DNA from 3 places in the Dactylosporangium sp. CA-152071 genome. Region 2 is predicted to be linked to each of the others. Evidence: riboswitches for the same ligand, from Rfam matches in the RefSeq annotation. Region 2 holds a riboswitch; each other region holds the start of a gene.
What was found. Region 2 has a riboswitch for ZMP and ZTP ahead of glyA (serine hydroxymethyltransferase). Riboswitches for the same ligand answer to the same signal wherever they lie in the genome.
Positions count from the first base shown of each region.

Region 1: another riboswitch for ZMP and ZTP. It lies ahead of ACQEVZ_RS04650 (hypothetical protein); the one in region 2 lies ahead of glyA (serine hydroxymethyltransferase).
Region 3: another riboswitch for ZMP and ZTP. It lies ahead of ACQEVZ_RS26480 (bifunctional 5,10-methylenetetrahydrofolate dehydrogenase/5,10-methenyltetrahydrofolate cyclohydrolase); the one in region 2 lies ahead of glyA (serine hydroxymethyltransferase).

Region 1 covers NZ_JBNJMZ010000001.1:1,149,795-1,157,569, forward strand. Annotated here, with positions in the region: gene ACQEVZ_RS04625 (nucleotidyltransferase domain-containing protein) at 1-73, opposite strand, end outside; gene ACQEVZ_RS04630 (LysR family transcriptional regulator substrate-binding protein) at 70-729, opposite strand; gene ACQEVZ_RS04635 (DUF5997 family protein) at 753-1,223, shown strand; gene ACQEVZ_RS04640 (DinB family protein) at 1,229-1,699, opposite strand; gene ACQEVZ_RS04645 (UbiA prenyltransferase family protein) at 2,015-2,896, opposite strand; gene ACQEVZ_RS04650 (hypothetical protein) at 2,972-4,048, opposite strand; ZMP/ZTP riboswitch at 4,080-4,165, opposite strand; gene ACQEVZ_RS04655 (SigE family RNA polymerase sigma factor) at 4,280-4,828, shown strand; gene ACQEVZ_RS04660 (hypothetical protein) at 4,825-5,616, shown strand; gene ACQEVZ_RS04665 (hypothetical protein) at 5,752-6,177, shown strand; gene ACQEVZ_RS04670 (SDR family oxidoreductase) at 6,149-6,847, opposite strand; gene ACQEVZ_RS04675 (MFS transporter) at 6,902-7,775, opposite strand, start outside.
Region 2 covers NZ_JBNJMZ010000001.1:4,259,705-4,267,479, forward strand. Annotated here, with positions in the region: gene ilvD (dihydroxy-acid dehydratase) at 1-1,404, shown strand, start outside; ZMP/ZTP riboswitch at 1,471-1,559, shown strand; gene glyA (serine hydroxymethyltransferase) at 1,583-2,845, shown strand; gene ACQEVZ_RS19085 (hypothetical protein) at 2,933-7,438, opposite strand; gene ACQEVZ_RS19090 (PH domain-containing protein) at 7,631-7,775, shown strand, end outside.
Region 3 covers NZ_JBNJMZ010000001.1:5,908,670-5,916,444, reverse strand. Annotated here, with positions in the region: gene ACQEVZ_RS26490 (ParA family protein) at 1-292, opposite strand, end outside; gene rsmG (16S rRNA (guanine(527)-N(7))-methyltransferase RsmG) at 916-1,593, opposite strand; gene ACQEVZ_RS26480 (bifunctional 5,10-methylenetetrahydrofolate dehydrogenase/5,10-methenyltetrahydrofolate cyclohydrolase) at 1,699-2,565, opposite strand; ZMP/ZTP riboswitch at 2,578-2,662, opposite strand; gene ACQEVZ_RS26475 (protein jag) at 3,878-4,540, opposite strand; gene yidC (membrane protein insertase YidC) at 4,651-5,694, opposite strand; partial or broken gene yidD (membrane protein insertion efficiency factor YidD) at 5,706-5,977, opposite strand; gene rnpA (ribonuclease P protein component) at 5,974-6,441, opposite strand; gene rpmH (50S ribosomal protein L34) at 6,468-6,605, opposite strand; gene dnaA (chromosomal replication initiator protein DnaA) at 6,710-7,775, shown strand, end outside.

The DNA.
Region 1 (7,775 bases), 3.1 Mb from region 2:
CGCCCGAGATCCAGTGCGGACAGCCGGCCGCCTCGAGGGCGCCGAGCACCTCGTGCACCTGGGCCTCGTTCATCGCCGCTTGCGGGCCTTGGCGCCCGGCTGCGGCCTGGCGGGTCTTCTCGCGGGTTGCTCCGGAGCGCGGCCGCGGGTGCTGTTGGCGGTGCGGCCACGGACGATGCCGATCATCTCCTCGACCAGGTCGGTGTGGCGGTCCCGCACCCAGGCCAGCCCCACGGACGACGTCGGAGCGTCGATCAGCACGCGGTAGGTCAGGTCCTTGCGATGGTGCGCGCGGGCGAGGGACTGCGGCACCACCAGTACACCTGCCGAAGACGCGACCCATTCGACCGCGACGGCCGTCGTCTCCGGCCGCTCCGCCAGCACCGCCGCCGGCATCGACGGCCAGGTCAGGGTGTCGTCGAGCGGGCTCAGGAGGGTCTCGTCGGCCAGGTCGGCGACGGTCAGCTCCTCACCCGCGGTGAGCAGGTGGTCCTTCGGGACGACCACGACGGTGGTCTCGGTGTACAGCGGGATGGCGTGGAACGCGTCCGGATCGACCGGCAGGCGGACCAGCCCCGCGTCGGCACCGTCGAGCAGCAGCCCCGGCGCGTCCTGGGCCGGGACGGGCTCGACCAGCAGCTCCACGTCGGGCAGCCGCTCGGCCCACAGACGGGTCCACTTGTCCACGGTCACCCCTGGGACGACGAGCAGGCGAAACGGCGTGGGCATCCGGCCAGGGTACCCTTGGCCGCGTGAGCCCGAAGAAGTCCCAGGTGATGAAGCCCGCCACGGCGGCGCTGAAGCTCGACGTGTATCTGCCCGCGACCCCGCAGGAGTTCCAGGACGGGATGGTGTCCCGCGAGGAGCTCGACGAGCTGCAGCGCAACCCCCCGCAGTGGCTCGCCGACCTGCGCAAGGACGGCCCGCACCCGCGCAACGTGGTCGCGGCCCGCCTGCGGGTGTCCAACAGCGGGCTGGCGCGCGGGGGCATCACCGACCCGCTCACGACCGCGCAGATCGCCGCCCTCGCCGCGGACCCGCCGGAGTGGCTGGTCAAGGAGCGCGAGATCCACGCGGAGAACAAGCGCGAGGAGCGCCGCCTGCAGGCCGCCCGCGAAGAGGCCGCCGCCGCGCCCGTCCAGCAGAAGGCGCCCGCCAAGAAGGTGGCGTCCGCGAAGAAGCCCGCCCCGAGGAAGGCCGCCGCCGCGCGCCGCGGCCGGTAGCGCGGCTACGCGTCCAGCAGCTGCTCGCGCAGGATGTCGGCGTGGCCGCAGTGCTGGGCCAGCTCGCGCAGCACGTGCAGGTAGACCCAGCGCAACGGCAGCGGCCCCCGGCGGTTGCCCGGCAGCAGGTCGTCCAGGTCGAGCCCCGCCGTCGCCCGCCGGGAGGCCGCGCAGGTCTCCCGGAACGCCGCACGCACGGTGGCGATGGTGTCCGTGTCGTCGAGGACGAAACTCTCGTCGGGTGTTTCCGGGATTCCGATCTCGGCCCGGGGCCGGCCGGTGACCGCCTCGTCGAACCACACCTTCTCGACGAACGTGACGTGCTTCACCAGCCCGAGCAGCGTCGTGCGGGACCGCACCAGCGACCGGCGCGCCTGCTCCTCGGTGAGCCCGTCGAGGCACGCGGCGAGCGCCTCGCGGTGCTCGTCGACGAACGCCTCCAGCTGCACCCGCATCGGGTCGTGAAAACCGGTCATCACACGACCTCCGGGCGGCACGGGAACGACGTCACGTCACAAGATCATAGCGGCGTCCCGGTCGTCCGGGGCTCCATGAGCGCCGCGCGGAGCCGGTCGTAGGTCGGGGCGAGCGCGCGCAGCAGGGCGGCGGCCGCGGGCAGGTCGCCGGGTCCACCTCGGCCGGGATGAGCAGCCCCTGCTCCGCGTACAGGCGCAGGGCCTTCGGCGACAGCCGCGAGGCCGCCCCGAACTGCCCTGCCAGCAGGTGCTTTCCGTCCACGCCCCCGAGTCTGCGGCCTTCCCTTGGGGCAAGGTCAAGGACCCGCCGCCGCGTCAGCCGATGTACGCGAGCGCGAAGCCGATCGTGGGGATGCCGAACAGGATCGACACCACGGCCATCTTCGTGATCGTCGGGCGGCGGGTCAGGACCGCGTAGGCGGCGAGCAGGACCGGTGTCATCAGCAGCTGCGGCACGAGGGTCGAGCGCGGCACCAGCACGTCCAGCCATGCCAGCAGCACGCAGAACGCCAGCGCCGCCGCCCACAGCGCGACGCCGAGCCGGTGCGCGGACCGTGGACCGAACCGCACGGCGAACGTCGTGTCGCCCGCGCCCGTGTCGGCGGCCAGGTCGGTGACGGTGGTCGGCACGTACAGAGCGGCGGCGAAGAGCAGGCCGATCAGCCCGAACTGCCACGGGAACTCCCACGGCGGCCGGGTGATCGCCCAGCCCGCGGCCGGCGACACGACCCCGACGACCAGCGCGTTGACCGCGACGTCCCAGCCGGGCCGGGTCTTCAGCCGCAGCGGCGGCACGCTGTACGCCCAGCCGAGCAGCAGCACCCCGGCGACGCCGAGCACGAACAGCGGACCCACGTACAGGGCGGCCGCGACGCAGGTGACCGCCAGCCACCGGTACCACACCCGCAAACGCCTGGCGGAGACCGCTCCGGTGACCAGTGGGGCCGTGGCCTTGCGCGGGTTGTCGCGGTCGCTGCGCAGGTCCTGCAGGTCGTTCTGGGCCAGCACCGCGCCCCAGATGAGCGGCCCGAGCACAAGCAGCGCCACGAGCGCGCGCCCCCGGTCGGCCGGCGCGGGCAGCCAGTCGTGACCCGCCAGCACCGTGCCGAGGTACGCCGGCACCCACGACACCGGCCAGAACCATGGCCGCGAGACCGCGACCAGTACCGCGGCCGGACGTTCCAACACCGCCGTCATACCCCGATCATCGTCCTCGATCCCTGTGCCCGCACTGAGAGCCGCGTCATGCCGGGGGCCGCCCTGCCTCCGGGCTCAATGGCAGAACAGCCGGATTCCCGTCCGGACGAGGGTGATGCCGCGGCGGTCGCACTCGGCGGACACGTCGGTGGAGCGGATCGAGTCGCCCGGTTCGGCGATGTACCGCGCGCCGTGCCGGGCGGCGTGCTCCACGTTGTCGGCGAAGGGCAGCGCCCCGTCGGAGACGAACGCGATCCCGTCCCTCCCGGCCAGCCAGGCCTCCCGGTCGGCGGCGCCGAGCAGCTCCACCCGCCGGAGCTGCTCGGCGACCCGGTCCTGCACCTTGTCCTGGTCGCCGGTGGGCACCGCGGGGTGGCGGCGCAGCCACCACGTGTCGGCCTTGGCGCCGGCCAGCCTGGTGCAGTCCACCCGTGACTGCTGCCCCGCGCCGACCCCGAGCACCATGCCGTCCCGGACGTAGGTGACCGAGTTCGACTGCGTGTACCTGACCGTCACCAGCCCGAGCAGCAGGTCGTCGGCCGCGGGCCCGGGCAGCCCTTCGCCGAGCAGTTCCCGGGTCAGCGGGGCCTCGTCGCGCGGCTGGGTGAGGCGCATCCCGTACACCTCGCGACGCTCCACCGAAGGGGGCCGGAACGCCGGGTCGGCCTCGACGACGAGGAACCGGCCGCTCTTCTTCGCCGCGAGCGTCGCCACCACCCCGTCCTCGAACCCGGGCGCCACGATCCCGTCGGACACCACCCGCCGCAGCAGGTCGGCGAGCTCGGCGTCGACGGGCTCGGACACCGCGACGAAGTCACCGTAGGAGCTCTTCGGGTCCGCGTCCCGCGCCCTGACGTACGCGCTGGTCAGCCGCCCGGTCGTGGCGGAATTCAGCCGGTACGTGGCGGCCATGACCCCGTCGAGCGGACCCGCGGTCGCGGCCCCGGCGGGCGACACGTGCTTGAACGACGCCGCGACCGGCCCGCCGAGCGCGGCCGCCGCCTCCCGCACCAGCTGCCAGGCCCCGGCCGCGTCGAGCACGTTCACAAACGACGGCGCCCCGTGCAGGAACCGCAACGGCGGCCGCCCCGGGTCGATCGATGTCATCTTCGCGGGCCGCTGGTGCGGGTTCATGCCATAGCGCAGGTCCACCGTGCCTCCGTTTCGCAGGACGTCTGCTTCCCGGAGGCGCCCAGGCGGACGGCGCCACACCCATCGATCCGGCCGGTCCCCGGTGGTGCCCCACCCGCGCCAGTAGCGGCCACCCGCAGCCTACCGGCCCTCGACGGTGCGTTGTCACGGGCGAACTCGCCAGAGGCGTGAGCGTGACCGCCTGCCCGAGCAACCTGTTTCCGCGTGCTGTACGTGTCTATCGCGATGATGATGCGAATTCTGAGGCGCGGCCGGCGCCCGCACGACGACGAGTTCGTCGCGTACTACGCCGCCCGCGCCGGACACCTGAGAAACACCGCCTTCCTGCTGTGCGGGGACTGGCACCTCGCCGAGGACCTGACCCAGACGGTGTTCACGAAGCTGTACCGCGCGTGGGGCCGGATCGACCGGCACGACGTGCTCGACCAGTACGCGCGGCGGGTGCTGCTGCGGGCCTTCCTCGACGAGCGCCGGCGGCCGTGGCGGCGGGAACGCCCGACGCCCGACGACGAGGTGCTCGACGCGAGCGTCCCCGACCAGCGGGGCGTCGAGGACCGGCAGGTGCTCAAGCGGGCGCTGCTGCGCATCCCGAAAGGGCGGCGGGCGGTGCTGGTGCTGCGCTTCTGGGCGGACCTGTCGGTCGAGCAGGTCGCCGACGTGCTCGGCTGCTCCACCGGCACCGTGAAGAGCCAGACCGCCCGCGGCCTCGACAACCTGCGCGAGGTGCTCGGCGACACCCTCGAAGACCTCAGACCGACCAGCCCCGGAGGACTCCAGTGAACGACGTGAAGATGCTCTGCGACCTCGCCCTCGACGACGCGCCGCCGCTGCGTGAGGCGGAGCGGGTCCTCGCGGTCGCCGCCCGGGCCGCGAGGACCCGCGACCGGGTCGTCGCCGCCACCGCGGGTCTCGCCGGCGTGACGGTCGCGGCGGCCCTGGTCGCGCCCGCGCTGCTGCCGTCCCGCCCGACGGCCCCCGCGCCGTTCGTCGCCGTGCCCGCCGCGCAGCCCACCGCTTCTCAGGTCGCGTCCGCGGCGCCGGTACCGTCGGCGCAGGCGCTCCCGACGCACGACCGCGCCGTGTACGACCTGCTCGTCGCGGCCCTGCCGGCGGGGTACTCGGGACACACCCAGTACCCGTTCGCCGGTCCGAGCACGCCGGCGATGCGCCTGGACTCGCCGACCGGTTCGGCGCTCGTGGTGATGTCCGCCCACGTCGTCGTCTCGGACGGGCACGGGGAGGGCTACCTCGGCGCGTACCTGGCGCAGACCAGCGAGACCGTGCCGCCCGGCGGCCTGTGCGCCCTGCCCGACGCGGGCCGTGACTGCCGCGTCGTCGACGTCGCCGGCGTGCAGGTCGTGGTCTGGCTGGAGGACCACGGCGACGGCGGCGACGTCATCGTCGCCCGCCGCTACCTGCAGGGCGGCCACTTCAGCGTGACCGCCCAGCGCACCGTCCCCGTCTACCCCCACGACACCGCCACGGACCGCAAACCCGCCCTGGACAAGGCGTTCCTCACCGCGGACCAGGTCGCGGCGCTGGCCGGCAACCCGGCGATGCTGCCCTGATGCCGTCCTAGCGAGGCAGACGCGTGGCGTCGGCGACCAGCCGGCGCCACGCCAGCTCCGCCCGGCTTCCCACGGCCTCAGCGCCGGTGCGGTCGCGCTCCCCGCAGCGCCGCCGGTCGTCGGTACAGTGGCGGCGTGCTGCGGCGTGAAGGTGACGTGCTGCTGGCGCCGTGCGCCCAGTGCGGCGGCACCAGCCGGAGCCGGCCGCAGGAGTTGGTCTTCTACGGGCACATCGAGTCGTCCGTCTCGACGCAGTGCGACTGCGGCGCCGCGAGCGAGGCCTGCGGTCGGGGTCCGCTGACCGGAATCGCACGGGAGGCGCTCATCGCCCGAGTCGGGCTCGCCCGGGTGCACGCCGACCCCGAGGTCAACCGTCCGGTGCGGGTGCGGCTGCTCGCGGTGTTCCGCCGGGATGGGATGACGATCGCCGAGGCCGTCGACGCCTACGCGCGCCTGACGAGGGACGGCATCACCGACACCCCGGCCGTGACGCAGTTGCTCGCCGACCGGCTGGCGGCGGCGGGCGGGGCGGTCACGACAGCTGCGGGTACACCATCCTGAGGTCGGCGGCGAGGGCCTGCTTGGCGCCGGTGGCGGCGTCGTCGACGAGGATCTCCAGGTCGCCCCGGGCGACGCCGTCGGCAACGGCGGTCGCGACGGCCGCGGGGTCGAGCTTCGGCACGTCCCAGCGGGACATCATGTCGGTGTCGGCGGCGCCGAGGTGGACGCCGGAGACCTGGGTGCCCTGGGCGGCGAGCTCGAGGCGGATGCCGTTGGTGAGGCTCCACTCGGCCGCCTTCGCCGCGGCGTAGGACGTGGCGTTGAGGAACGTGATCCACGACAGCACCGACAGGAGGTTGACGACGGCGCCGCCGCCGTTGGCGGCCAGGATCGGGGCGAAGGCGCGGACCACGCGGAGCGTGCCGAAGAAGTGCGTCTCCATCTCGAGGCGGATGTCGTCGAGGTCGCCGTCGACGAGGTTGGCGAACGTCGCCACGCCGGCGTTGTTGACCAGCAGCGTGACGTCGCCGGCCGCGGCCGCGGCGGCCTCGACCGATGCGGCGTCGGTGACGTCGAGCGGCAGGACCGTCGCTCCGGGCAGGTCGACGGATCGCGGGTCGCGGGCCGTCGCGTACACGGTCGCGCCGCGGGCGAGCAGTTCGCGGGCGATGTGCAGGCCGAGGCCGCGGTTGGCGCCGGTGACCAGCGCGACGGATCCTTCGATCTTCATGGTTACCTCCCGAAGTGGTCCGATCACGGTATGGCATCGACGCGCGGCAGGAGATCAGCCTTTGCGGCTACGGCGGATCGCCCAGAGGACGAGGGCGGCGCAGACGGCGGTGAGCGTCAGCGTCGCGACGGTGACGGCGTTTTCGAAGCTGTGGGTCGCCGCGGCGCGGGTGCCGACGTCCGTCAGCGGACCGGCGAGCGCGGCGGCCACGATCGTGCCCGTGACGGCCATGCCGACGCTGCTCGCGACCTCCTGGCTGGTGTCGTTGAGCGCGGCGCCGATGGAGGTCTGGTCCTCGGGCAGTCCGCGCATGACCGTCACGGCGGCGATGATCATGACGACCCGCATGCCGGCGGCCGTCAGTACCAGCGCGGCGGCGATCCAGGCGTAGTGCTGCCGGCCGAGGAGGCCGTAGATCAGCAGGCCCGCGATGACGGCGGCCGCGCCGACCGGGCCGGCCAGGCGGGCGCCGATCTTCTCGACGAACTTCTCCACGAACGGCCCGACCGCGAGCATGGTGACGATCTGCGGGAGGTTGCCGAGCGCGGCCTGCGCCGGTGACCAGCCCCAGACGAGCTGCAGCTGCAGCGAGACGCTGAAGGTGAGCACGGCGAGCCCGAGGCCGATCGCCGCCTGGTACGCGAGGCTGGCCGACACCGACGGGCGCTTGAGCAGGGCGAAGTCGAACATCGGGTGGGCGGTGCTGCGCTCCCGGAGCACGAACCCGAGCGCGCTGAGCACGGCGCCCGCGCCGGCGAGCCACGGCTTCGCGTGACCCCAGCCCTCCTCGACCGCCAGTGTGGCCGTCCACAGGGCGAGGATGATCGTGGCCGTGCCGAGCAGGGCGCCGGGCAGGTCCAGCGGCGAGCGGTTGCGGTGCGCGGGGTCGTCGGCGGGGACGCCGAAGCGGATGCACGCGATCGCGAGC
Region 2 (7,775 bases):
ATGGAAGCCGGAAAGACCGTCGCGATCGAGGGCGTCGTGCACGCCAAGCTCGACCTCATCGACGCGATGATCGCCTCCGCCAACGAGGCGGTCACCGACGAGCAGCTGGGCCAGATCGAGCGCTCCGCCTGCCCGACCTGCGGCTCCTGCTCCGGCATGTTCACCGCCAACTCGATGAACTGCCTCACCGAGGCGATCGGCCTCGCCCTGCCCGGCAACGGCTCCACCCTCGCCACCCACAGCGCCCGCAAGGCCCTCTTCGAGCGGGCCGGCTCGCTCGTCGTCGAGCTGTGCAAGCAGTACTACGAGGGTGATGACGCGTCGGTACTGCCGCGCGCGATCGCCACCCGCGAGGCGTTCGAGAACGCGGTCGCCCTCGATGTCGCCATGGGCGGGTCCACCAACACCGTCCTGCACCTGCTCGCGGCCGCCCGCGAGGCCGAGGTCGACTTCAGCGTCGCCGACATCGACGGCATCTCCCGCCGGGTGCCGTGCCTGTCGAAGGTCGCGCCCAACAGCCCCAAGTACCACATGGAGGACGTCCACCGCGCCGGCGGCATCCCCGCCATCCTCGGCGAGCTCAACCGCGCGGGCCTGCTTCGGGATGGGGTCCGCAGCGTCCACTCGCCCGACCTGTCCAGCTGGCTGGCCGAATGGGACATCCGTTCCGGGAACGCTTCCGAAACCGCGCTCGAGCTCTTCCACGCCGCGCCCGGCGGGGTCCGCACCGTTGAGCCGTTCTCCACGTCCAACCGCTGGGCGACGCTCGACACCGACGCCGCCGAGGGATGCATCCGCTCCAAGGAGCACGCCTACAGCGCCGACGGCGGCCTCGCGATCCTGTTCGGCAACATCGCCCCCGACGGCTGCGTCGTCAAGACCGCCGGCGTGCCCGAGGAGAACCTCGTCTTCCACGGCACGGCACGGGTCTTCGAGTCGCAGGAGTCCGCGGTGGACGGCATCCTCGCCAAGGAGGTCGTCCCCGGTGACGTGGTGGTCATCCGGTACGAGGGCCCGAAGGGCGGGCCGGGCATGCAGGAGATGCTCTACCCGACGTCGTTCCTGAAGGGGCGGGGCCTGGGGCGCGCCTGCGCGCTCATCACCGACGGCCGCTTCTCCGGCGGCACCTCCGGCCTCTCCATCGGTCACATCTCGCCCGAGGCGGCCGGCGGCGGGCTCATCGCCCTCGTCGAGGACGGCGACCGGATCGAGATCGACATCCCGCACCGCTCGATCAGCCTCATCGTCGACGAGGACGTGCTGACCGCGCGCCGCGTCGCGCAGGAGAAGCGCGAGCGGCCGTACACGCCGCTGGACCGGCAGCGACCCGTCTCGGCGGCGCTGCGCGCGTACGCGTCGATGGCCACCGCGGCCAGCGACGGCGCCTACCGCAAGGTGCCGTAACGGTCGTCACCCCGGGCCAGTTCGATCGGATCGGCCCGGGGTTTCTGCCCGGTCGTGCACTAGCATCGGTGGTACTGCGACTGGCGCACATCAAGGTGGAACCGACCACCGGGGAGCTTCCTGCATCGCTGGCACCGCGCGCCTGGGTGCCACGGTCACCCGTATGGGAGGAAGCCCCATGCATGTTCCCGCCCTGCCGTCGATCACCTCGGCCGACCCCGACCTCGCGGACCTGATCCAGCGCGAGGCCGCCCGGCAGCACGACACGCTGCGGATGATCGCCTCTGAGAACTACGTCTCCCAGGCCGTCCTCGAAGCGACCGGCACCGTCCTCACCAACAAGTACTCCGAGGGCTACCCCGGCAAGCGGTACTACGAGGGCCAGCGCTTCATCGACCCGATCGAGGAGCTGGCGATCGCCCGCGCCAAGTCGGTCTTCGGCGTCGAGCACGCCAACGTGCAGCCCTACTCCGGCTCCCCCGCGAACCTCGCCGTCTACATGGCCCTGGCCGCCCCCGGCGACACCGTCATGGGCATGGCCCTGCCGATGGGTGGCCACCTCACCCACGGCTGGTCCGTCTCGGCGACCGGCGCGTGGTTCCGCCCCGTGCAGTACACGGTCCGCCGGTCCGACGGCCTCATCGACTTCGACGAGGTCCGCGACATCGCCCTGCGGGAACGCCCGAAGCTGATCTTCTCCGGCGGCACGGCCATCCCCCGCACCATCGACTTCCCGCGCTTCGCCGAGATCGCCCGCGAGGTCGGCGCGGTCCTCGTCGCCGACGTCGCGCACATCGCGGGCCTCATCGCCGGCGGCGCGCACCCCTCCCCCGTCGGCCACGCCTCCGTCATCACGACCACCACCCACAAGACCCTCCGCGGCCCGCGCGGCGCGATGCTGCTCTCCACCGCGGAGTACGCCAAGGCGATCGACAAGGCCGTCTTCCCCGGCCTGCAGGGCGGCCCGCACAACCACACGACCGCGGGCATCGCCGTCGCGCTCCGCGAGGCGGCCCAGCCGTCGTTCCGCACCTACGCCCACCAGATCGTCGCCAACGCCCGCGCCCTCGCCGCCGCCCTGCTGGAGCGCGGCTTCGACCTGGTCTCCGGCGGCACCGACAACCACCTCATCCTGATCGACCTCACCGGCAAGAACATCGGCGGCAAGCCCGCCGCCCGCGCCCTCGACCGCGCCGGCATCGAGACGAACTACAACACCGTCCCGTACGACACCCGCAAGCCCTTCGACCCCTCCGGCCTGCGCATCGGCACGCCCGCCCTCACCACCCGCGGCCTCACCGAGACCCAGATGCCCCAGGTCGCCGACTGGATCTCCCGCGCCGTCGACGCCGCCATCAAGTCCGACGACGACGCCTTGGACACGATCGCCGCCGAGGTCCGCGAGCTGCTGTCCGCGTACCCGATGCCCGGCTGGCATTGACCCCACAACACGCGAGGGGCGGCTCCGGTTCGGGTGCCCGGATCCGCCCCTCGTGTGGTTGTTCGTCGCTACTTGCGGCGTTCGTTGCTACTTGCCGCGGCGCAGGAACCGCCGTGACTTCTGGTCGGGATTCTTGGGCTCCTCGTCGAGGTTGAGCTCCAACGGCGCCACATCGTCGTCGAACACCATGTCCCGCGCGCGCTGCCGCTGCCCCGGCACACCCCCGCCAAACCCACCCCGCTCCCCCCGGCCACGGTCCCCGGCCCGCTCGACGTCCTCGCCGCGCCCGCCGAGCCCGCCCCGGTCCTCGCCGCGCCCGCCCCAGTCCTCGCCGCGCCCGCCCCGGTCTTCACCGCGCCCGCTCAGCCCGCCGCGGTCTTCACCGCGCCCACCGAGCCCACCCCGGTCGTCACTGCGGCCACCGAGCCCGCCCCGGTCCTCACCGCGCCCACTCAGCCCGCCGCGGTCCGCCCCACTTGCCCAGTCCCCACCGCGATCCGAACCGCCGCGGTCCGAACTGGCCCAGTCACCGCCACCCCGACCGTTGTCAGCACCGCGCCCCGAACCACTGGCCCAGTCGTCGCCGCCCCGGCCGTTGTCAGCACCGCGCCCCGAACCACTGGCCCAGTCGTCGCCGCCTCGGCCGTTGTCTCCGCGGTCCAAGCCGGCGGCCCAGTCGCCGGTGTGGTCGGGACGGGCGGTGCCGGTGGTGCGCGACGCGGAGCCGGCACGTCGCTCGGACGTGAACTCCCCACTCGGGTCGCTCTCCCAGCCGGTCGTCGGGTCGGTCGCCCAGGAAGGCCGTCCAGCGGGCGTCGAGGGATCGGTCGCCCCGGCCCGTTGCCCGGCGTCCGTCCCTGCGGCCCAGTCACTCCCGGCCGCAGGCGCTCCGGACCCGGGACGCCTGGCCGGGGCATCGCCCGCAGCAGCTTGGCCTTTCTTGCCCTTCCCCGCCTTCGAGAACCCCCACCGCGACCGCTTGGCAGGCTGCTCCACCGGCGCCTCGTCGACACCGGCCCGGGAGCCAGCCGCCGCCTCGGCGTCCCACCAGTCAGCGCCGTCCTCAGCGGCACCCGCCGCCCTCGTGCCCGGCTGCGCGCCGGCCCGGTCGTCGTCTCGTCCACCCGCTCGCGATACGCCGGTCTGCCCCTGCTCCGACCACGTGGCTGCCGAAGCCCCAGCCCTCGGAACCCCCACCTGCCCCTCGTCCGACCCCGCCCGATCCGACCGGTCCTGCTCCGACCGCGCAGACTCCGACCGCCAAGAATCAGCGCGCGAAGACTCTGGACGCGAAGACTCCAGACGCGAAGGCTCCGACCAGGCGCGATCCGAACCAGCCGCATCCGAAGCAGCACGATCCGAGCTCGGAGCGTCTGACCAGTTCCGATCAGAGCGGAGATGATCCGTTTGCGAGGAGTCAGACCAGGACGAGCCCGACCACGAGTCCTCGGAACGGCCCTGCGCCGGCCGCGCGGAGTCCGACCATGAGGAGCCCGAAGACGATCGCTCCGTCAGTGCCGGCCCCGCGGACGAACCCTGCGACCAAGAGTCACGTCCCCACGAAGGTTCCGGCAACGCGTCCGCCCGGGACGGCGTCGACGGCGGGACGGAAGGCCGCTCGACAGGGCTGGCGGAGGGGGCCGGGCCGGCAGAGGCAGGCGAGGACACCGGCCAGGCACCGGAGGGACCGTCCGACGAGCTCCCGAACGCGGAGCCGTCGAACCGCGAGCCGCCCGACCCCGGGAAACCGGAGACCGGAGCGCCTGACGTGGGTCGACCGTAGGCCGGAGCACCCGACGTGGGGCCGCCGAAGGCCGGAGCACCTGACGTGGGGATGCGGGAGGTGGGTCCGCCCGACGTCGGGACGCCGGAGGTGGGAACGCCCGATGTCGGAGCGCTGGACACGGGGTCGTCGGCGGAGTTGTGGGTGGCGGAGGGCTGCTGGCGCTCGCGCCGGCGGAGGGAGCGGGCCTCGGCGTCGGCCTGCCAGGAGCGGCTGAGCTCAAGGGGCTCGGCGACGAGCTCGGGCTTCTCGCCCTCGAACAGACTGCCGGTCCATGCTGGCCGCTCGGCCGGCCGCTCGGCCGGCCGCTCGACGGGGCGCCGGGCCGGGCGGTCACTCGCCGGCGTGCCGAAACGCGCCGGGTCTGCCGGAGTCCGGCCCGGACTGTCCAGGTCGGAGAAGCCACCGCGATCCGACGTCCGGCCGCCGAGATCGGACGCCGGCCCAGGCTCGGACGACCAACCACGGTCCGAAGCCCTGCCAGCCGACTCCGCCGCCGACTCACGAGACGACGACCAACCACGGTCCGACGAGCCACCGGCCAGGTCCGACGACGGCTCACGGGACGAAGACCAGCCGCGATCCGACGAGCCACCAGCCAGATCCGACGACGACCCACGGGACGACGACCAACCACGATCCGACGAATCACCGATCGAATCCGCCGCCGACTCACGCGACGAGGACCAGCCAACCGGCTCCGCCGCCGACTCAAGGGACGAGGACCAGCTGCGATCCGACGAGCCACTGGCCAGGTCCGACGACCCACGAGACGACGACCAGCCACGGTCCGACGAATCACCGATCTCCGCCGCCGGCCCACGAGACGACGACGGCTCACGGGACGAGGACCAGGCACGGTCCGATGAGCCATCGGTCAGGTCCGGCGACGAACCACGGGACGAGGACCAGGCACGGTCTGTGGAGCTGCTGGGCGACGTCGAGGGCGGGGTGTCCGGGCCTGCGGGGGTGTCCAGGGCGAACCCGAACCGGTCAGGGTCGCTGGCGATCTGGTCGAACTCGGACATCAGCGACGCGAACCGGTCGGCCGACGGCTCCGGCGCCGGAGGAGCGGGCCGGAACTCGGGTGCGGGCGGCAGCGTCGACGCGGCGGGGGACGGCGGCTGGGCCGACGCGGCGGGCCAGGTCGAGGGCGGCGGGGACGACGGCCGGGATGGGAAGGGCTCTTCCTCAGGAGCGCGGCGGCGGCCGACGCCCCTGGGCGCATCCGACTCCGCCAAGGCCGGCTCGGCCCGGTCCGACGACCACGAGAACCGGTCTTCCCCGTCGCTGTCGGACAACGACGGGGAAGAGGAGGACCAGCGGCGGTCAGCGGCCGGCTGGCTGCCGAAGTCCTCACGCGGCACGTGGTCGTCAGAGTCCTCGTCGGCACGGGGGTCGGAGCCCGCCGCCGCCCACGCGGCCAGCTTGTTGGCCGACTCGCTGTCCCACGAGCCGACCAGCTCCCGGGTGGTGCGGGACTCCCACGAGTCGCTGGCCGGGTCGGCCGACTCAGGATCGGAGGAGGAAGAGGAAGACAGGTCCGACGAGCGGCCGAAGCGGCTGCGGACCGAGCCGTCCTCCTCGTAGTCGCCGCGGCGGGAGGAGAACCCGTCGCCGTCGGATAAGCGGTCGCGCACCGAGCCGTCCTCGTCATGGTCGCCGCGGCGGGAAGCCGGCGGGGAAGTGGGGTTGGCCGAACTGGCGGAGCGGCCGAAGCGGCCCCGGGTGAGCCGGTCGCGGAGGGAGGCGGGCTCCGCGTCGGTGGACGTGCCGGCGGCCGCAGCGAAGGCGGCGTCCGCGACGGTGGGCGACGCCGGGACGGTGGGGTGCGAGCCGGTGGTCATACGGGCGAAGGAGCGGGCCAGGGGCGACGGCTCGGGCAGCTTGTTGCCGGCGGCGATCACCAGGAGGCGCTCCATGACGGAGAGCTCGACCCGGTAGGGCTCGGCGGCGAGCCAGCGCCCCGCGGCCTCGACCATCTCGTGGGCGTGCACGAGGTGGAGGTGCTCGCCGGGGGCGACGGAGATGACGAGATCCTCGCTGACGTCGCCGCGTGAGGGGGCGACGACGAGGTAGCCGCGGACGGCGCCGCCGACCTTGCCGAGCTGCTCGCGCCAGGTGTGCACCTCGGCGGCGAGGCCGTCGACGTCCTCGGAGCCGGGGACGAAGAGGCGGCCGCCGCGCAGGACCTGGCCGGAGGCGTCCATGGAGAACTCGCCGTGTGGCCAGACGGTCGGCAGGAACAGGGCGACCCGCCGCCCGGCGACGACGAGATGGGTGCAGCCGCCCTCGCCGAGGGCGAAGAACCGGGCCGACGGCAGCACCTCGAGCTCCTTGAGCCGCGGCAGGTGGTCGTCGGGCTTGCCCCACCAGCGGCGGCCGCTGACCGCCTCGTCGATGGCGGCGCGGGACAGCCGGCGCGCGTCGAGCATCAGCGCGGCGAGGAAGGCACCGATGAGCGGCACGTCGAAGCCGAGGTTGACGCCGATGAACTTGATGATGCCGAGAAAGTCGGTCCAGCCGCCGGGCAGCCAGGTGCGGGTGGCCGCGCCCCAGGCGACGGCGCCGGTGACCGCGGCGAGGATCGCGAACATGGGGAAGCCACGCAGCGTGAGGACGAGCACACCGATGAGCGCCAGGATCGCGGCGACGCTCCAGATGATGCTGAGCTCCATGACGCCCCAGCCGGCGACGGCGAGGGCGAGCAGGGCCGCCGCGACGATCAACGCACCCGCGAGCACGCCGGTGGGGCGCACGCCGACCCGGCGGCTGCTCTTGACGCCGGAGTGCCACGTGTTGCCGGTCAAATCCGGGCCTCCAAGCAGCCGCGACCACCGGCACGCCGACTTGTCGCGATCTCGACGAACACGGCACCGAGCGTAACCCTGAGCGCTGTGCCGGGCGAGAGCCGCCCGTCCCGATCCTGCTCCCCCACCGCGCCAGTATGCCCCGACCCACCGACAAGAAGCAGTTCCACGAAAGGTGCGAGACTTGTCCTTGTGACCACCCGAACCACGCGTCCCAAGGTCAGGTTCCGGCGCAGCGCATCGCTCGCCGTGGCGGCCGGCATCGCCACCATCGGCGCCATCCCGCTGCTGGCCGAGAGCCTCTGGTTCCTGCCCGTCCTGCTGGTGCCGATCGCGA
Region 3 (7,775 bases), 1.6 Mb from region 2:
CCTCGGTATCCGCGGTGACGACGGACGGGTGTGGCCGGGGGGACGGACTGCTCCGTCGCTCGGACCTCATATCTGCTCTCGTCTCGGCTTTCGCTTCGTCTGCAGCGGATTGTGAATCGGCTCTGGGCACGACCGGTTTTCCGCCCCGGCCGTAAACAGTACCGGTAGATGCGCGATCGACTGGGCCGCTGCCGCGAAAGTCCACCGTGGTGCCGCGTGTCGTTTCGGCCGGGTTGTCGACCCGCGGCTGGGGCACTGGCCGCGCGGGCGGACGAACCCCCCAGCCCTCGATTTCCTGCCCGTCGGATCCCTGCGCATTCGCCGCTTGGGCGACCGGCCCTGGACTGTCCGACTGATGGGTCCCGTGCCCGTAGTCCGGACCGGGAACACCGGGCTCGCTCACTGCACCGAAACCGGGGTGTGCGACGTGCCCGGCGGGCGAGCCGTAGAGGCTTCCGGCGCCAGCGGCTGGTCGCGGACCTATCGGTGTTTCACGTGAAACATGAGAGCTGCCATCGCCGTAGTCCGGACCATCACCGCTGTCGCGCACCATGTCAGTCCCGTCCCGCTCGGAAAGATGTGCACTGCCGGCCGTCAGCGACGTTGTGCCCACCTCCGGCGCACCGCCCGACGCGAGGTCTCGAGTGACTGCGGTGACCGGCGCCGGGAACGCAAAAACGGCGCGCGGCCAGCCTACGGCGCACAGGCGACCAGAGCCATGGCCGATCGGCGAGTCGTTGGTCTTCTCACTCGCATTCGGCCGTAAGAAGACCAGAAAGCCGTCGACTCGGCGGAGGAGACCGCCGAGTCGCTTGGTCGGTGCGGCCGGCCAGCCGCTGTTGCAGTTTCTGATGTCCATCGTCGAACCCCCGCGTTCCCCCGTGTCCGGAGGACGCTTTCGGCCCGTCCCCCGGTTTACCGCCCGCGCTTGGCCTTCCGGCGCTGCGCGACTTCCCGCTCCCGCACGACCTCGACGACCGTCGTCGGCTCGGCGAGGACGGCGTCCCCGCACAGCCGTACCGACGGCGCGCCCGCTCCAAGCCGGCTCAGGACTTCTGCGTGCTCGGCGATCTCCGCCGCGGCAGAGGATCCCTTGAGCGCGAGCAGTCGCCCACCGACGGCGGTGAGGGGAAGACACCATCCGGCAAGCCGGTCCAGCGGTGCGACTGCTCTGGCGGTGACGACATCGGCGAGGGGAAGCTTCCCGACGCACTCCTCGGCCCGCGCCCGGACCACGGTGGTCCGCTCGAGGCCGAGCGCCGTCACCGCTTCGGTCAGGAACGCGGTGCGTCGTGCGAGCGGCTCGACCAACGTGACGAACAGGTCGGGACGAGCCACTGCCAGCACCATACCGGGCAGGCCGGCGCCGGAGCCGACGTCGACGACCGTGGCGTCCGATTGGATGAGTTCGCCGAGGACGGCGCAGTTGAGCATGTGGCGTTCCCAGATGCGCGGCGCCTCGCGAGGGCCGATCAGCCCTCGCACCACCCCGTCGGTGACAAGCAACTGAGCGAACCGCTCAGCCAACGGGAGCCGATCGCCGAACACCTTCTCGGCGGCCGGCAACACCTCGTTCGGAACAGCACCATCCATGCGGTCAAGCAAATCACGCCGCCCCCGCGCGACCGGCCACTGGGGACAGATCGGCGCACGGGGGCGGCAAGAAGAGGGCCGCTCGAAGACGCGGCCCCCGATGTTTCACGTGAAACGTCGCTCCGCGGCCGTCACGGCGTTGCGGAAGAGCATGGCGACCGTGGTGGGGCCGACCCCGCCGACGCGCGGCGTGATAGCGCCCGCGACCTCCGCGCACGACTCGTCCACGTCGGGCAGGAGCCGCCGGCCGGAGTACCGGACCCCGCCGCCGATGACCGTCGCTCCGGGCTTCACGTGCTCGGGCTGGATGATGCCCGGCACGCCAGCCGCGGCGATGAGGATGTCGGCCCGCTGCGTGTACCGCGGCCAGTCCGCGACACCCGTGTGCACGACCGTCACGGCGGCGTTGGCGGTCGGCCGCTTCTGCGACAGGAGCATCGCCAGCGGACGGCCCAGCGTCGCCCCGCGCCCGAGGATGACGACCTCCCTGCCGCTGACCGGAATCTCGTAGTGCGCGAGGAGCGCCTCGATTCCGGCGGGCGTGCAGGGGAGCGGCCCAGGCATGCCCGCGGCAAGACGCCCGAGGTTCAGCGGGTGCATGCCGTCGACATCCATGTCCGGATCGACCCGCTGCAACGCGACGTCGTAGTCAAGGTGCTGCGGCGTCGGGTACTGAATGAGCAACCCATGCACGTCGGGGTCATCGTTGAACCGGTCGATGACCGCGTGCAGCGCCTCCTGCGTCGTGTCTGCCGGCAGGTGCTCGTGCGGCGACTCGAACCCGAGCTCCGCCGCCTGCCGCTGCTTGATGCGGATGTATCCCGCGCTCGCGTCGTCATCGCCGACAAGGATGGTCGCCAGCGAGGGCACAACCCCCCGCGCGCGCAACGCCGCCACCCGCGTCGCAACGTCAGCCAGGATCTTCTCGGCGACAGGAGCGCCGGGCAGGAGAACAGCAGTGGTCGTGGACATACGACTCCCCGACGTGAGGACCCAGGCGGTCGACCCTCACAACTCGAGCTCCCCGATGGTCCGTCCCATCCCGGTGCCGCCAGTCGCGTCTGCCACCCATTGTCCCCGATCCCATCCTCTCCCGACCACGCGGGGACGAACCCCGACGAAGGAATGCAGGAACAACGCCTACAGCCGACACGCCCCACCCAAGACGCCATCACCAGCCCTCGTGACGCGCCGCCCGCCTTGTACGCCCCAGGCTCACGACCCACAGGTGATCGAAGGCTAGTCCTGGTCGTGATGACGGCCAGAACACTCCTTCGATCAAGCGCTGGTATAGGAGTCGGCACTTCGACTGCTGCGAGGCCGGGATCCGGAGGAACGGTCAGGACCCACGACCCGGACACGGAGAAGCAGCGCTGTGCTCGAACCCAACGAGCACGGCGCGTGGGTGACGTTCGGACGCAACGCCGAGAGCAAGAGGGCAGGCGGCCGACTTGGACGCAGGCGCAGGGCAGTTACACAGACGCACCGGGCCCGCAGCACGCGGCTACGGGCGCAAGCCACGGGTGCGAGGCACGGTCGCAACCGACGTCGACCGGGCGCGGAGCCGGGGGCGAGCAGTCGAAGTGCCGACCCCCGTGCCGGCTTGATCGAAGGAGTGTTCTGGCCGCCATCGTGACCAGATCCAGCCTTCGATCACCACGTGGCTGGATGCCGGCGCGGTTGCCGGTGGGTCGCGACGGATCTCCGCGGCATGGTCCCCGGTTGCGAACGCAGGCCAGCGGCACAGCGTCGCCCGCACGCGGCGGGAGTCGACGCAGTCCCGTCCGCCGGGTCTCGCGTCTTGCGCCCGGTGGCGTCCCAATAGCCCACAACCGCCGAACTGTCCCTGAAGCCCCGTGGCAGTTCTTCTGCATCACATGTGCCTCGGTCGTACAGGTGCGGACGTAGGGCACGAGCTCCGGAGGCGGGGCATCGTGCCACCGGACACGGGGGCGGGGCACGCGGCACAGGCGCAAGGCACGGACACCAGAGCGCGGAAGCACGGGGCGTGCGAAGAACAGGGCGCGAGGGCACGGCGAGCAGCGACCGACTGGTGCGTGGAAGAGCGAGGCCCGTATGCGCCCCCGTGAGATGCGTGCGGGGTTGGACGCGGGGGACAAGGCACGGAGTCGGAAACGTGCGGGGGCGTGGGCGAGCAGAGCGGAGACGCGTCGGGTCAGGACGCATCGTGTGGGGAGGCAGACAGGTGGGTGTACGGAGGTGAGCCGCAAACGGAAAGCGGGGCGCCCCGTCATGGGGCGCCCCGCTTCGCGGTGGGCTTGGGTCAGGCGACCGGGCGGACCACGATCCGGCGGGCCGGCTCGACGCCCTCGGACTCGCTCTCCACGCCGGGGAGGGCGTTGATGACGTCGTGGACGCACTTGCGCTCGAAGGCGCTCATCGGCTCCAGGCGGACGGCCTCGCCGTACTCCTTCACCTTCTCGGCGGCGTTCTTGGCGATCGCGCCGAGCTCCTTGCGGCGCAAGGCCCGGTAGCCGCCGACGTCGAGGAGGAGACGGCTGGGGGAGCCCGTCTGCCGGAAGACCGCGAGGCGGCTCAGCTCCTGCAGTGCCTCGAGGGTGGCGCCGCGCTGGCCGACGAGTGCCTGGAGGCGGCGGCCGGAGCCGTCGCCGCCCTCGACGACCTCGACGACGGGGCGGCCGCTGACGACGAGCTCGTCGATGTCGCCGTCGTAGTCGAGGATGTCGAGGAGGCCTTCGACGTAGTCGGCCGCGATCTCGCTCTCCCGGAACAGGTCGGCCGCGGCACGGCCGTTGCTGCCGCCGGAAGCCTTCGCCGATTCGCCGTCGCTGGAGTCGGCGTCCTCGTCGGCCTCGTCCGTGTCGTCGGCGTCCTCGATCTCGTCGAGGTTGGCGTCCTGATCCGCAGCGTCGTCCTCGGTGCCGCGCGCGTCGAGATCACTGGTGGTGTCGGTCACGAAACTCATCTCCGCTTGTTTGGGGCGCCGAGGCGCCGTCACAGGTCGTCGGTGAGGGGTGGTGGTGCACAGGGAGCGCCGCTCGCCGGCCCGAGGAGGGGTGGGCCGACGGGGTCGCATCAACCCGACTGCCGCTTCGCGGCGCCACCCTTCTTCGGGTTGATCGGCTTGGCGCCGGGCTTCGGGGCAAGGGCCTTGCCGTTGGCCTGGGCCTGCTTGGCGGCGGCCGCCGCGGCCTGCTGCGCCGCTGCCTCGTCCTTGGCCTTGCTGAGCATCGAGCGGAGGCCGCCGGCCGGCTTCGCCGCGGGGGCGCCGCCCTTGGTCAGCGAGGGGCCGCCCTTGCTCTTGTACGGGGTCGTGTTGGCGGTCGCGCTCGCCGGCGGCGGGTACTTGTGCAGGACCCAGTACTGCTGGCCGAGGGTGATCGCGTTGTTGGTGACCCAGTAGATGATGACGCCGATGGGGAAGTACCAGCCGGAGGTGAGGGTGAAGAACGGGATGCCGTAGAGCATGAACTTCTGGATCATGCGCTGCTGCGGGTCGCTGTTCCACCCGGTCTTCATAATCATCTGACGCTGGGTCAGGTAGGTCGTGGTGATCATCAGCGCGACGAGGATCGCGGCCACGATCTTCACGGTGGTCGAGTTGGCCTCGATCTTCGCGAGGTCGGCGGCGCTGCTGCTGAACTTGGCGACGATCGGGGCGTCGAAGAGCCGGGCGTCGACGGCGCCCATGAACTCGGGGATGCTCCAGCCGTACAGCTCCATCTGGTGGTTGGAGGTGCCGGGCTTCAGGTGGCGGAGCACGTGCAGGAGGCCGATGAAGACCGGGATCTGCAGGAACATCGGAAGGCAGCCCATGAGCGGGTTGACCTTCTCCTCCTGGTAGAGCTTCATGACCTCCTTCTGGAGGGTCTCCCGGTCGCCCTTGTGCTTCTCCTGCAGCTCCTTCATCTTCGGCTGGATCGCCTGCATCGCACGCTGCGACTTGATCTGCTTCACGAAGATCGGGAACAGCACGACCCGGACCGTGATCACCAGGAACACGATCGCGAGAACCCATTGCCAGTTGGTGCCGAGCGTGCGGTGGTCGGGCATGACCTTGTCCCACACGGTGTGCCAGAACAGCATCACCTGCGAGATCAGCCAGTAGATCCCGCCCATCAGCTTGCTAATCACGACACTGCTCCAGTCACGTCGACTCGGGCTCGGGCGAGGCTCCCCGGCGCGGAGGCACCGGATCGAACCCACCGGGGTGGAATGGGTGGCAGCGCAGCAGCCGCCAGATCGCGAGACCGATTCCCCGGATCGCGCCGTGAGTGCCGACCGCCTCCAGGGCATAAGCGCTGCACGACGGGTAGAACCGACAACGCGCCGGCAACGCCGGGCTTATCCAACGACGGTACGCGACGATGGGAGCGGCAACGACCCGGGCTCCGACGTTCATCGACGTCCCTCCCGGCTTCTGGGGCGGCGCGCGGCCGCCAGGGCCGCCTCGAGGTCGCGGCCCAGGTCTTCGTAGCTTGCTGTCGCCGAGGGGGGTAGTGCCCTGACGACGACCATGGCCGCCGGGGGGAGGTCGGCCAGGTGCGGCCGGACCAGGTGCCGGAGCCGGCGTTTCACCAGGTTGCGGACGACGGCGTTGCCGACCGCCTTGGAGACCACGAACCCGGCCCGCGCCGGCTGGACCGCGTCGGCCGATGCCTCGCCTGTACTGCTGGCGACTTCACGATCAAGGACAGCGTCAGACACGACGAAGCCGGCGCGCGCAGACGGTTGATCTGCTGGCGCCGGCTCGACAGTCGACTGCAGGAAATGCACCACGAGGGCTCCGCGACCGGCGCGGCGACCGTTGCGAATGGTGGCGGCGAAGTCTTCCCGCCGCCGCAGACGCTGAGCGGCCGCCAGCACGCTGCCTCCCGGAGGACCCGCGTCGGTCAGGCCGACAGGCGGTCGCGCCCCTTGGCGCGGCGCGCCGACAGGATCGCGCGGCCGGCCCGGGTGCGCATGCGCAGCCGGAAACCGTGGGTCTTCGCGCGCCGGCGGTTGTTCGGCTGGAAGGTGCGCTTGCTCACGTCGGGCTCCGTCTTCGTAGCGGCGTAGGGCTGGTCACTGGAGTTTATCAGGGAAAGCTTCCCCAGCCGAACCAGGGTACGCGCGGCCCTACAGACCGTCAACGATGCCACGGATCGGCCCGAAATCCACAGGTTACTTGTGGACAACGGTTGAGTGGTTGTGGACAACGCTGTTAACGTGCCCGGTTGCCGGTAGACACCGCGACGACCGGCGACGGGGCACAAAGGACTTTCCGCCACTAATCGGATGCGCCACAGGGGGCATGGCACCGCATCCGACCTGCAGAACCTCCGCCACGGGGCCACGACAGCCGCCAACTCGGCACGGGGCGAGGGGGAATCAGGACGATCCGTCCACGGCACATGACTCGTTGATACACAGGTTGTGGAAAACCTGTGGACAATGGGACCCGGGACGGGCGGAACTTCCGGCGCACGGTCCACTCGCGGTGGGGGGCGACGATGGGGGTGCGCGAACGGTGACTGACACCGACCTCGCAGCTGTATGGCATGCGGCAACGGACGAGCTCGCAGACGAGATCGTCTCGGCGCAGCAGCGTGCCTATCTGCGGCTGACGAGGCTACGGGCCATCGTCGAGGACACCGCGCTGCTCTCCGTGCCTGACGCGTTCACCCGCGACGTCATCGAGTCGCGCCTCCGGCCGGTCATCACCGAGGCGCTGTCGCGGCTGCTCGGCCGGGCCATCCAGGTCGCCGTCACGGTCCGCCCCCCGGAGGACGCGCCGCCGCTGCCGGCCCCGTCAGCCTCGCACTGGTCCAACGGCACCGCCGGCCAGCTGGCGGACACGGCTTCGGCACCGCAGTATCCACAGTCGCAGTACCAGCCGCCGCCGCAGCCGTCCTACGAGCAGGACCGGCTGATCCAGGACCGCATGCTCCCGGACCGGCCGAACCAGGACCGGCCGACCTATGAGCAGGCCCGGCCGGGGTACGAACACGACCGGCCGGGCTACGAGCAGGACCGGCGGGCACACGAGCCGCAGGACCAGCGGCCCCAGAGCGACCGCCTGTTCGATCTTCCGTCCGACACCCCCTCCAAGGGCACGACCGGTTGGTCGCCGGCGGAACGCACGGAGCACTCCGGCACCGCCTTCGAGGCCGCCCGCGACGAACGCCTGCGCCGCTCGCCGCTGCAGGACGAGGAGCCCC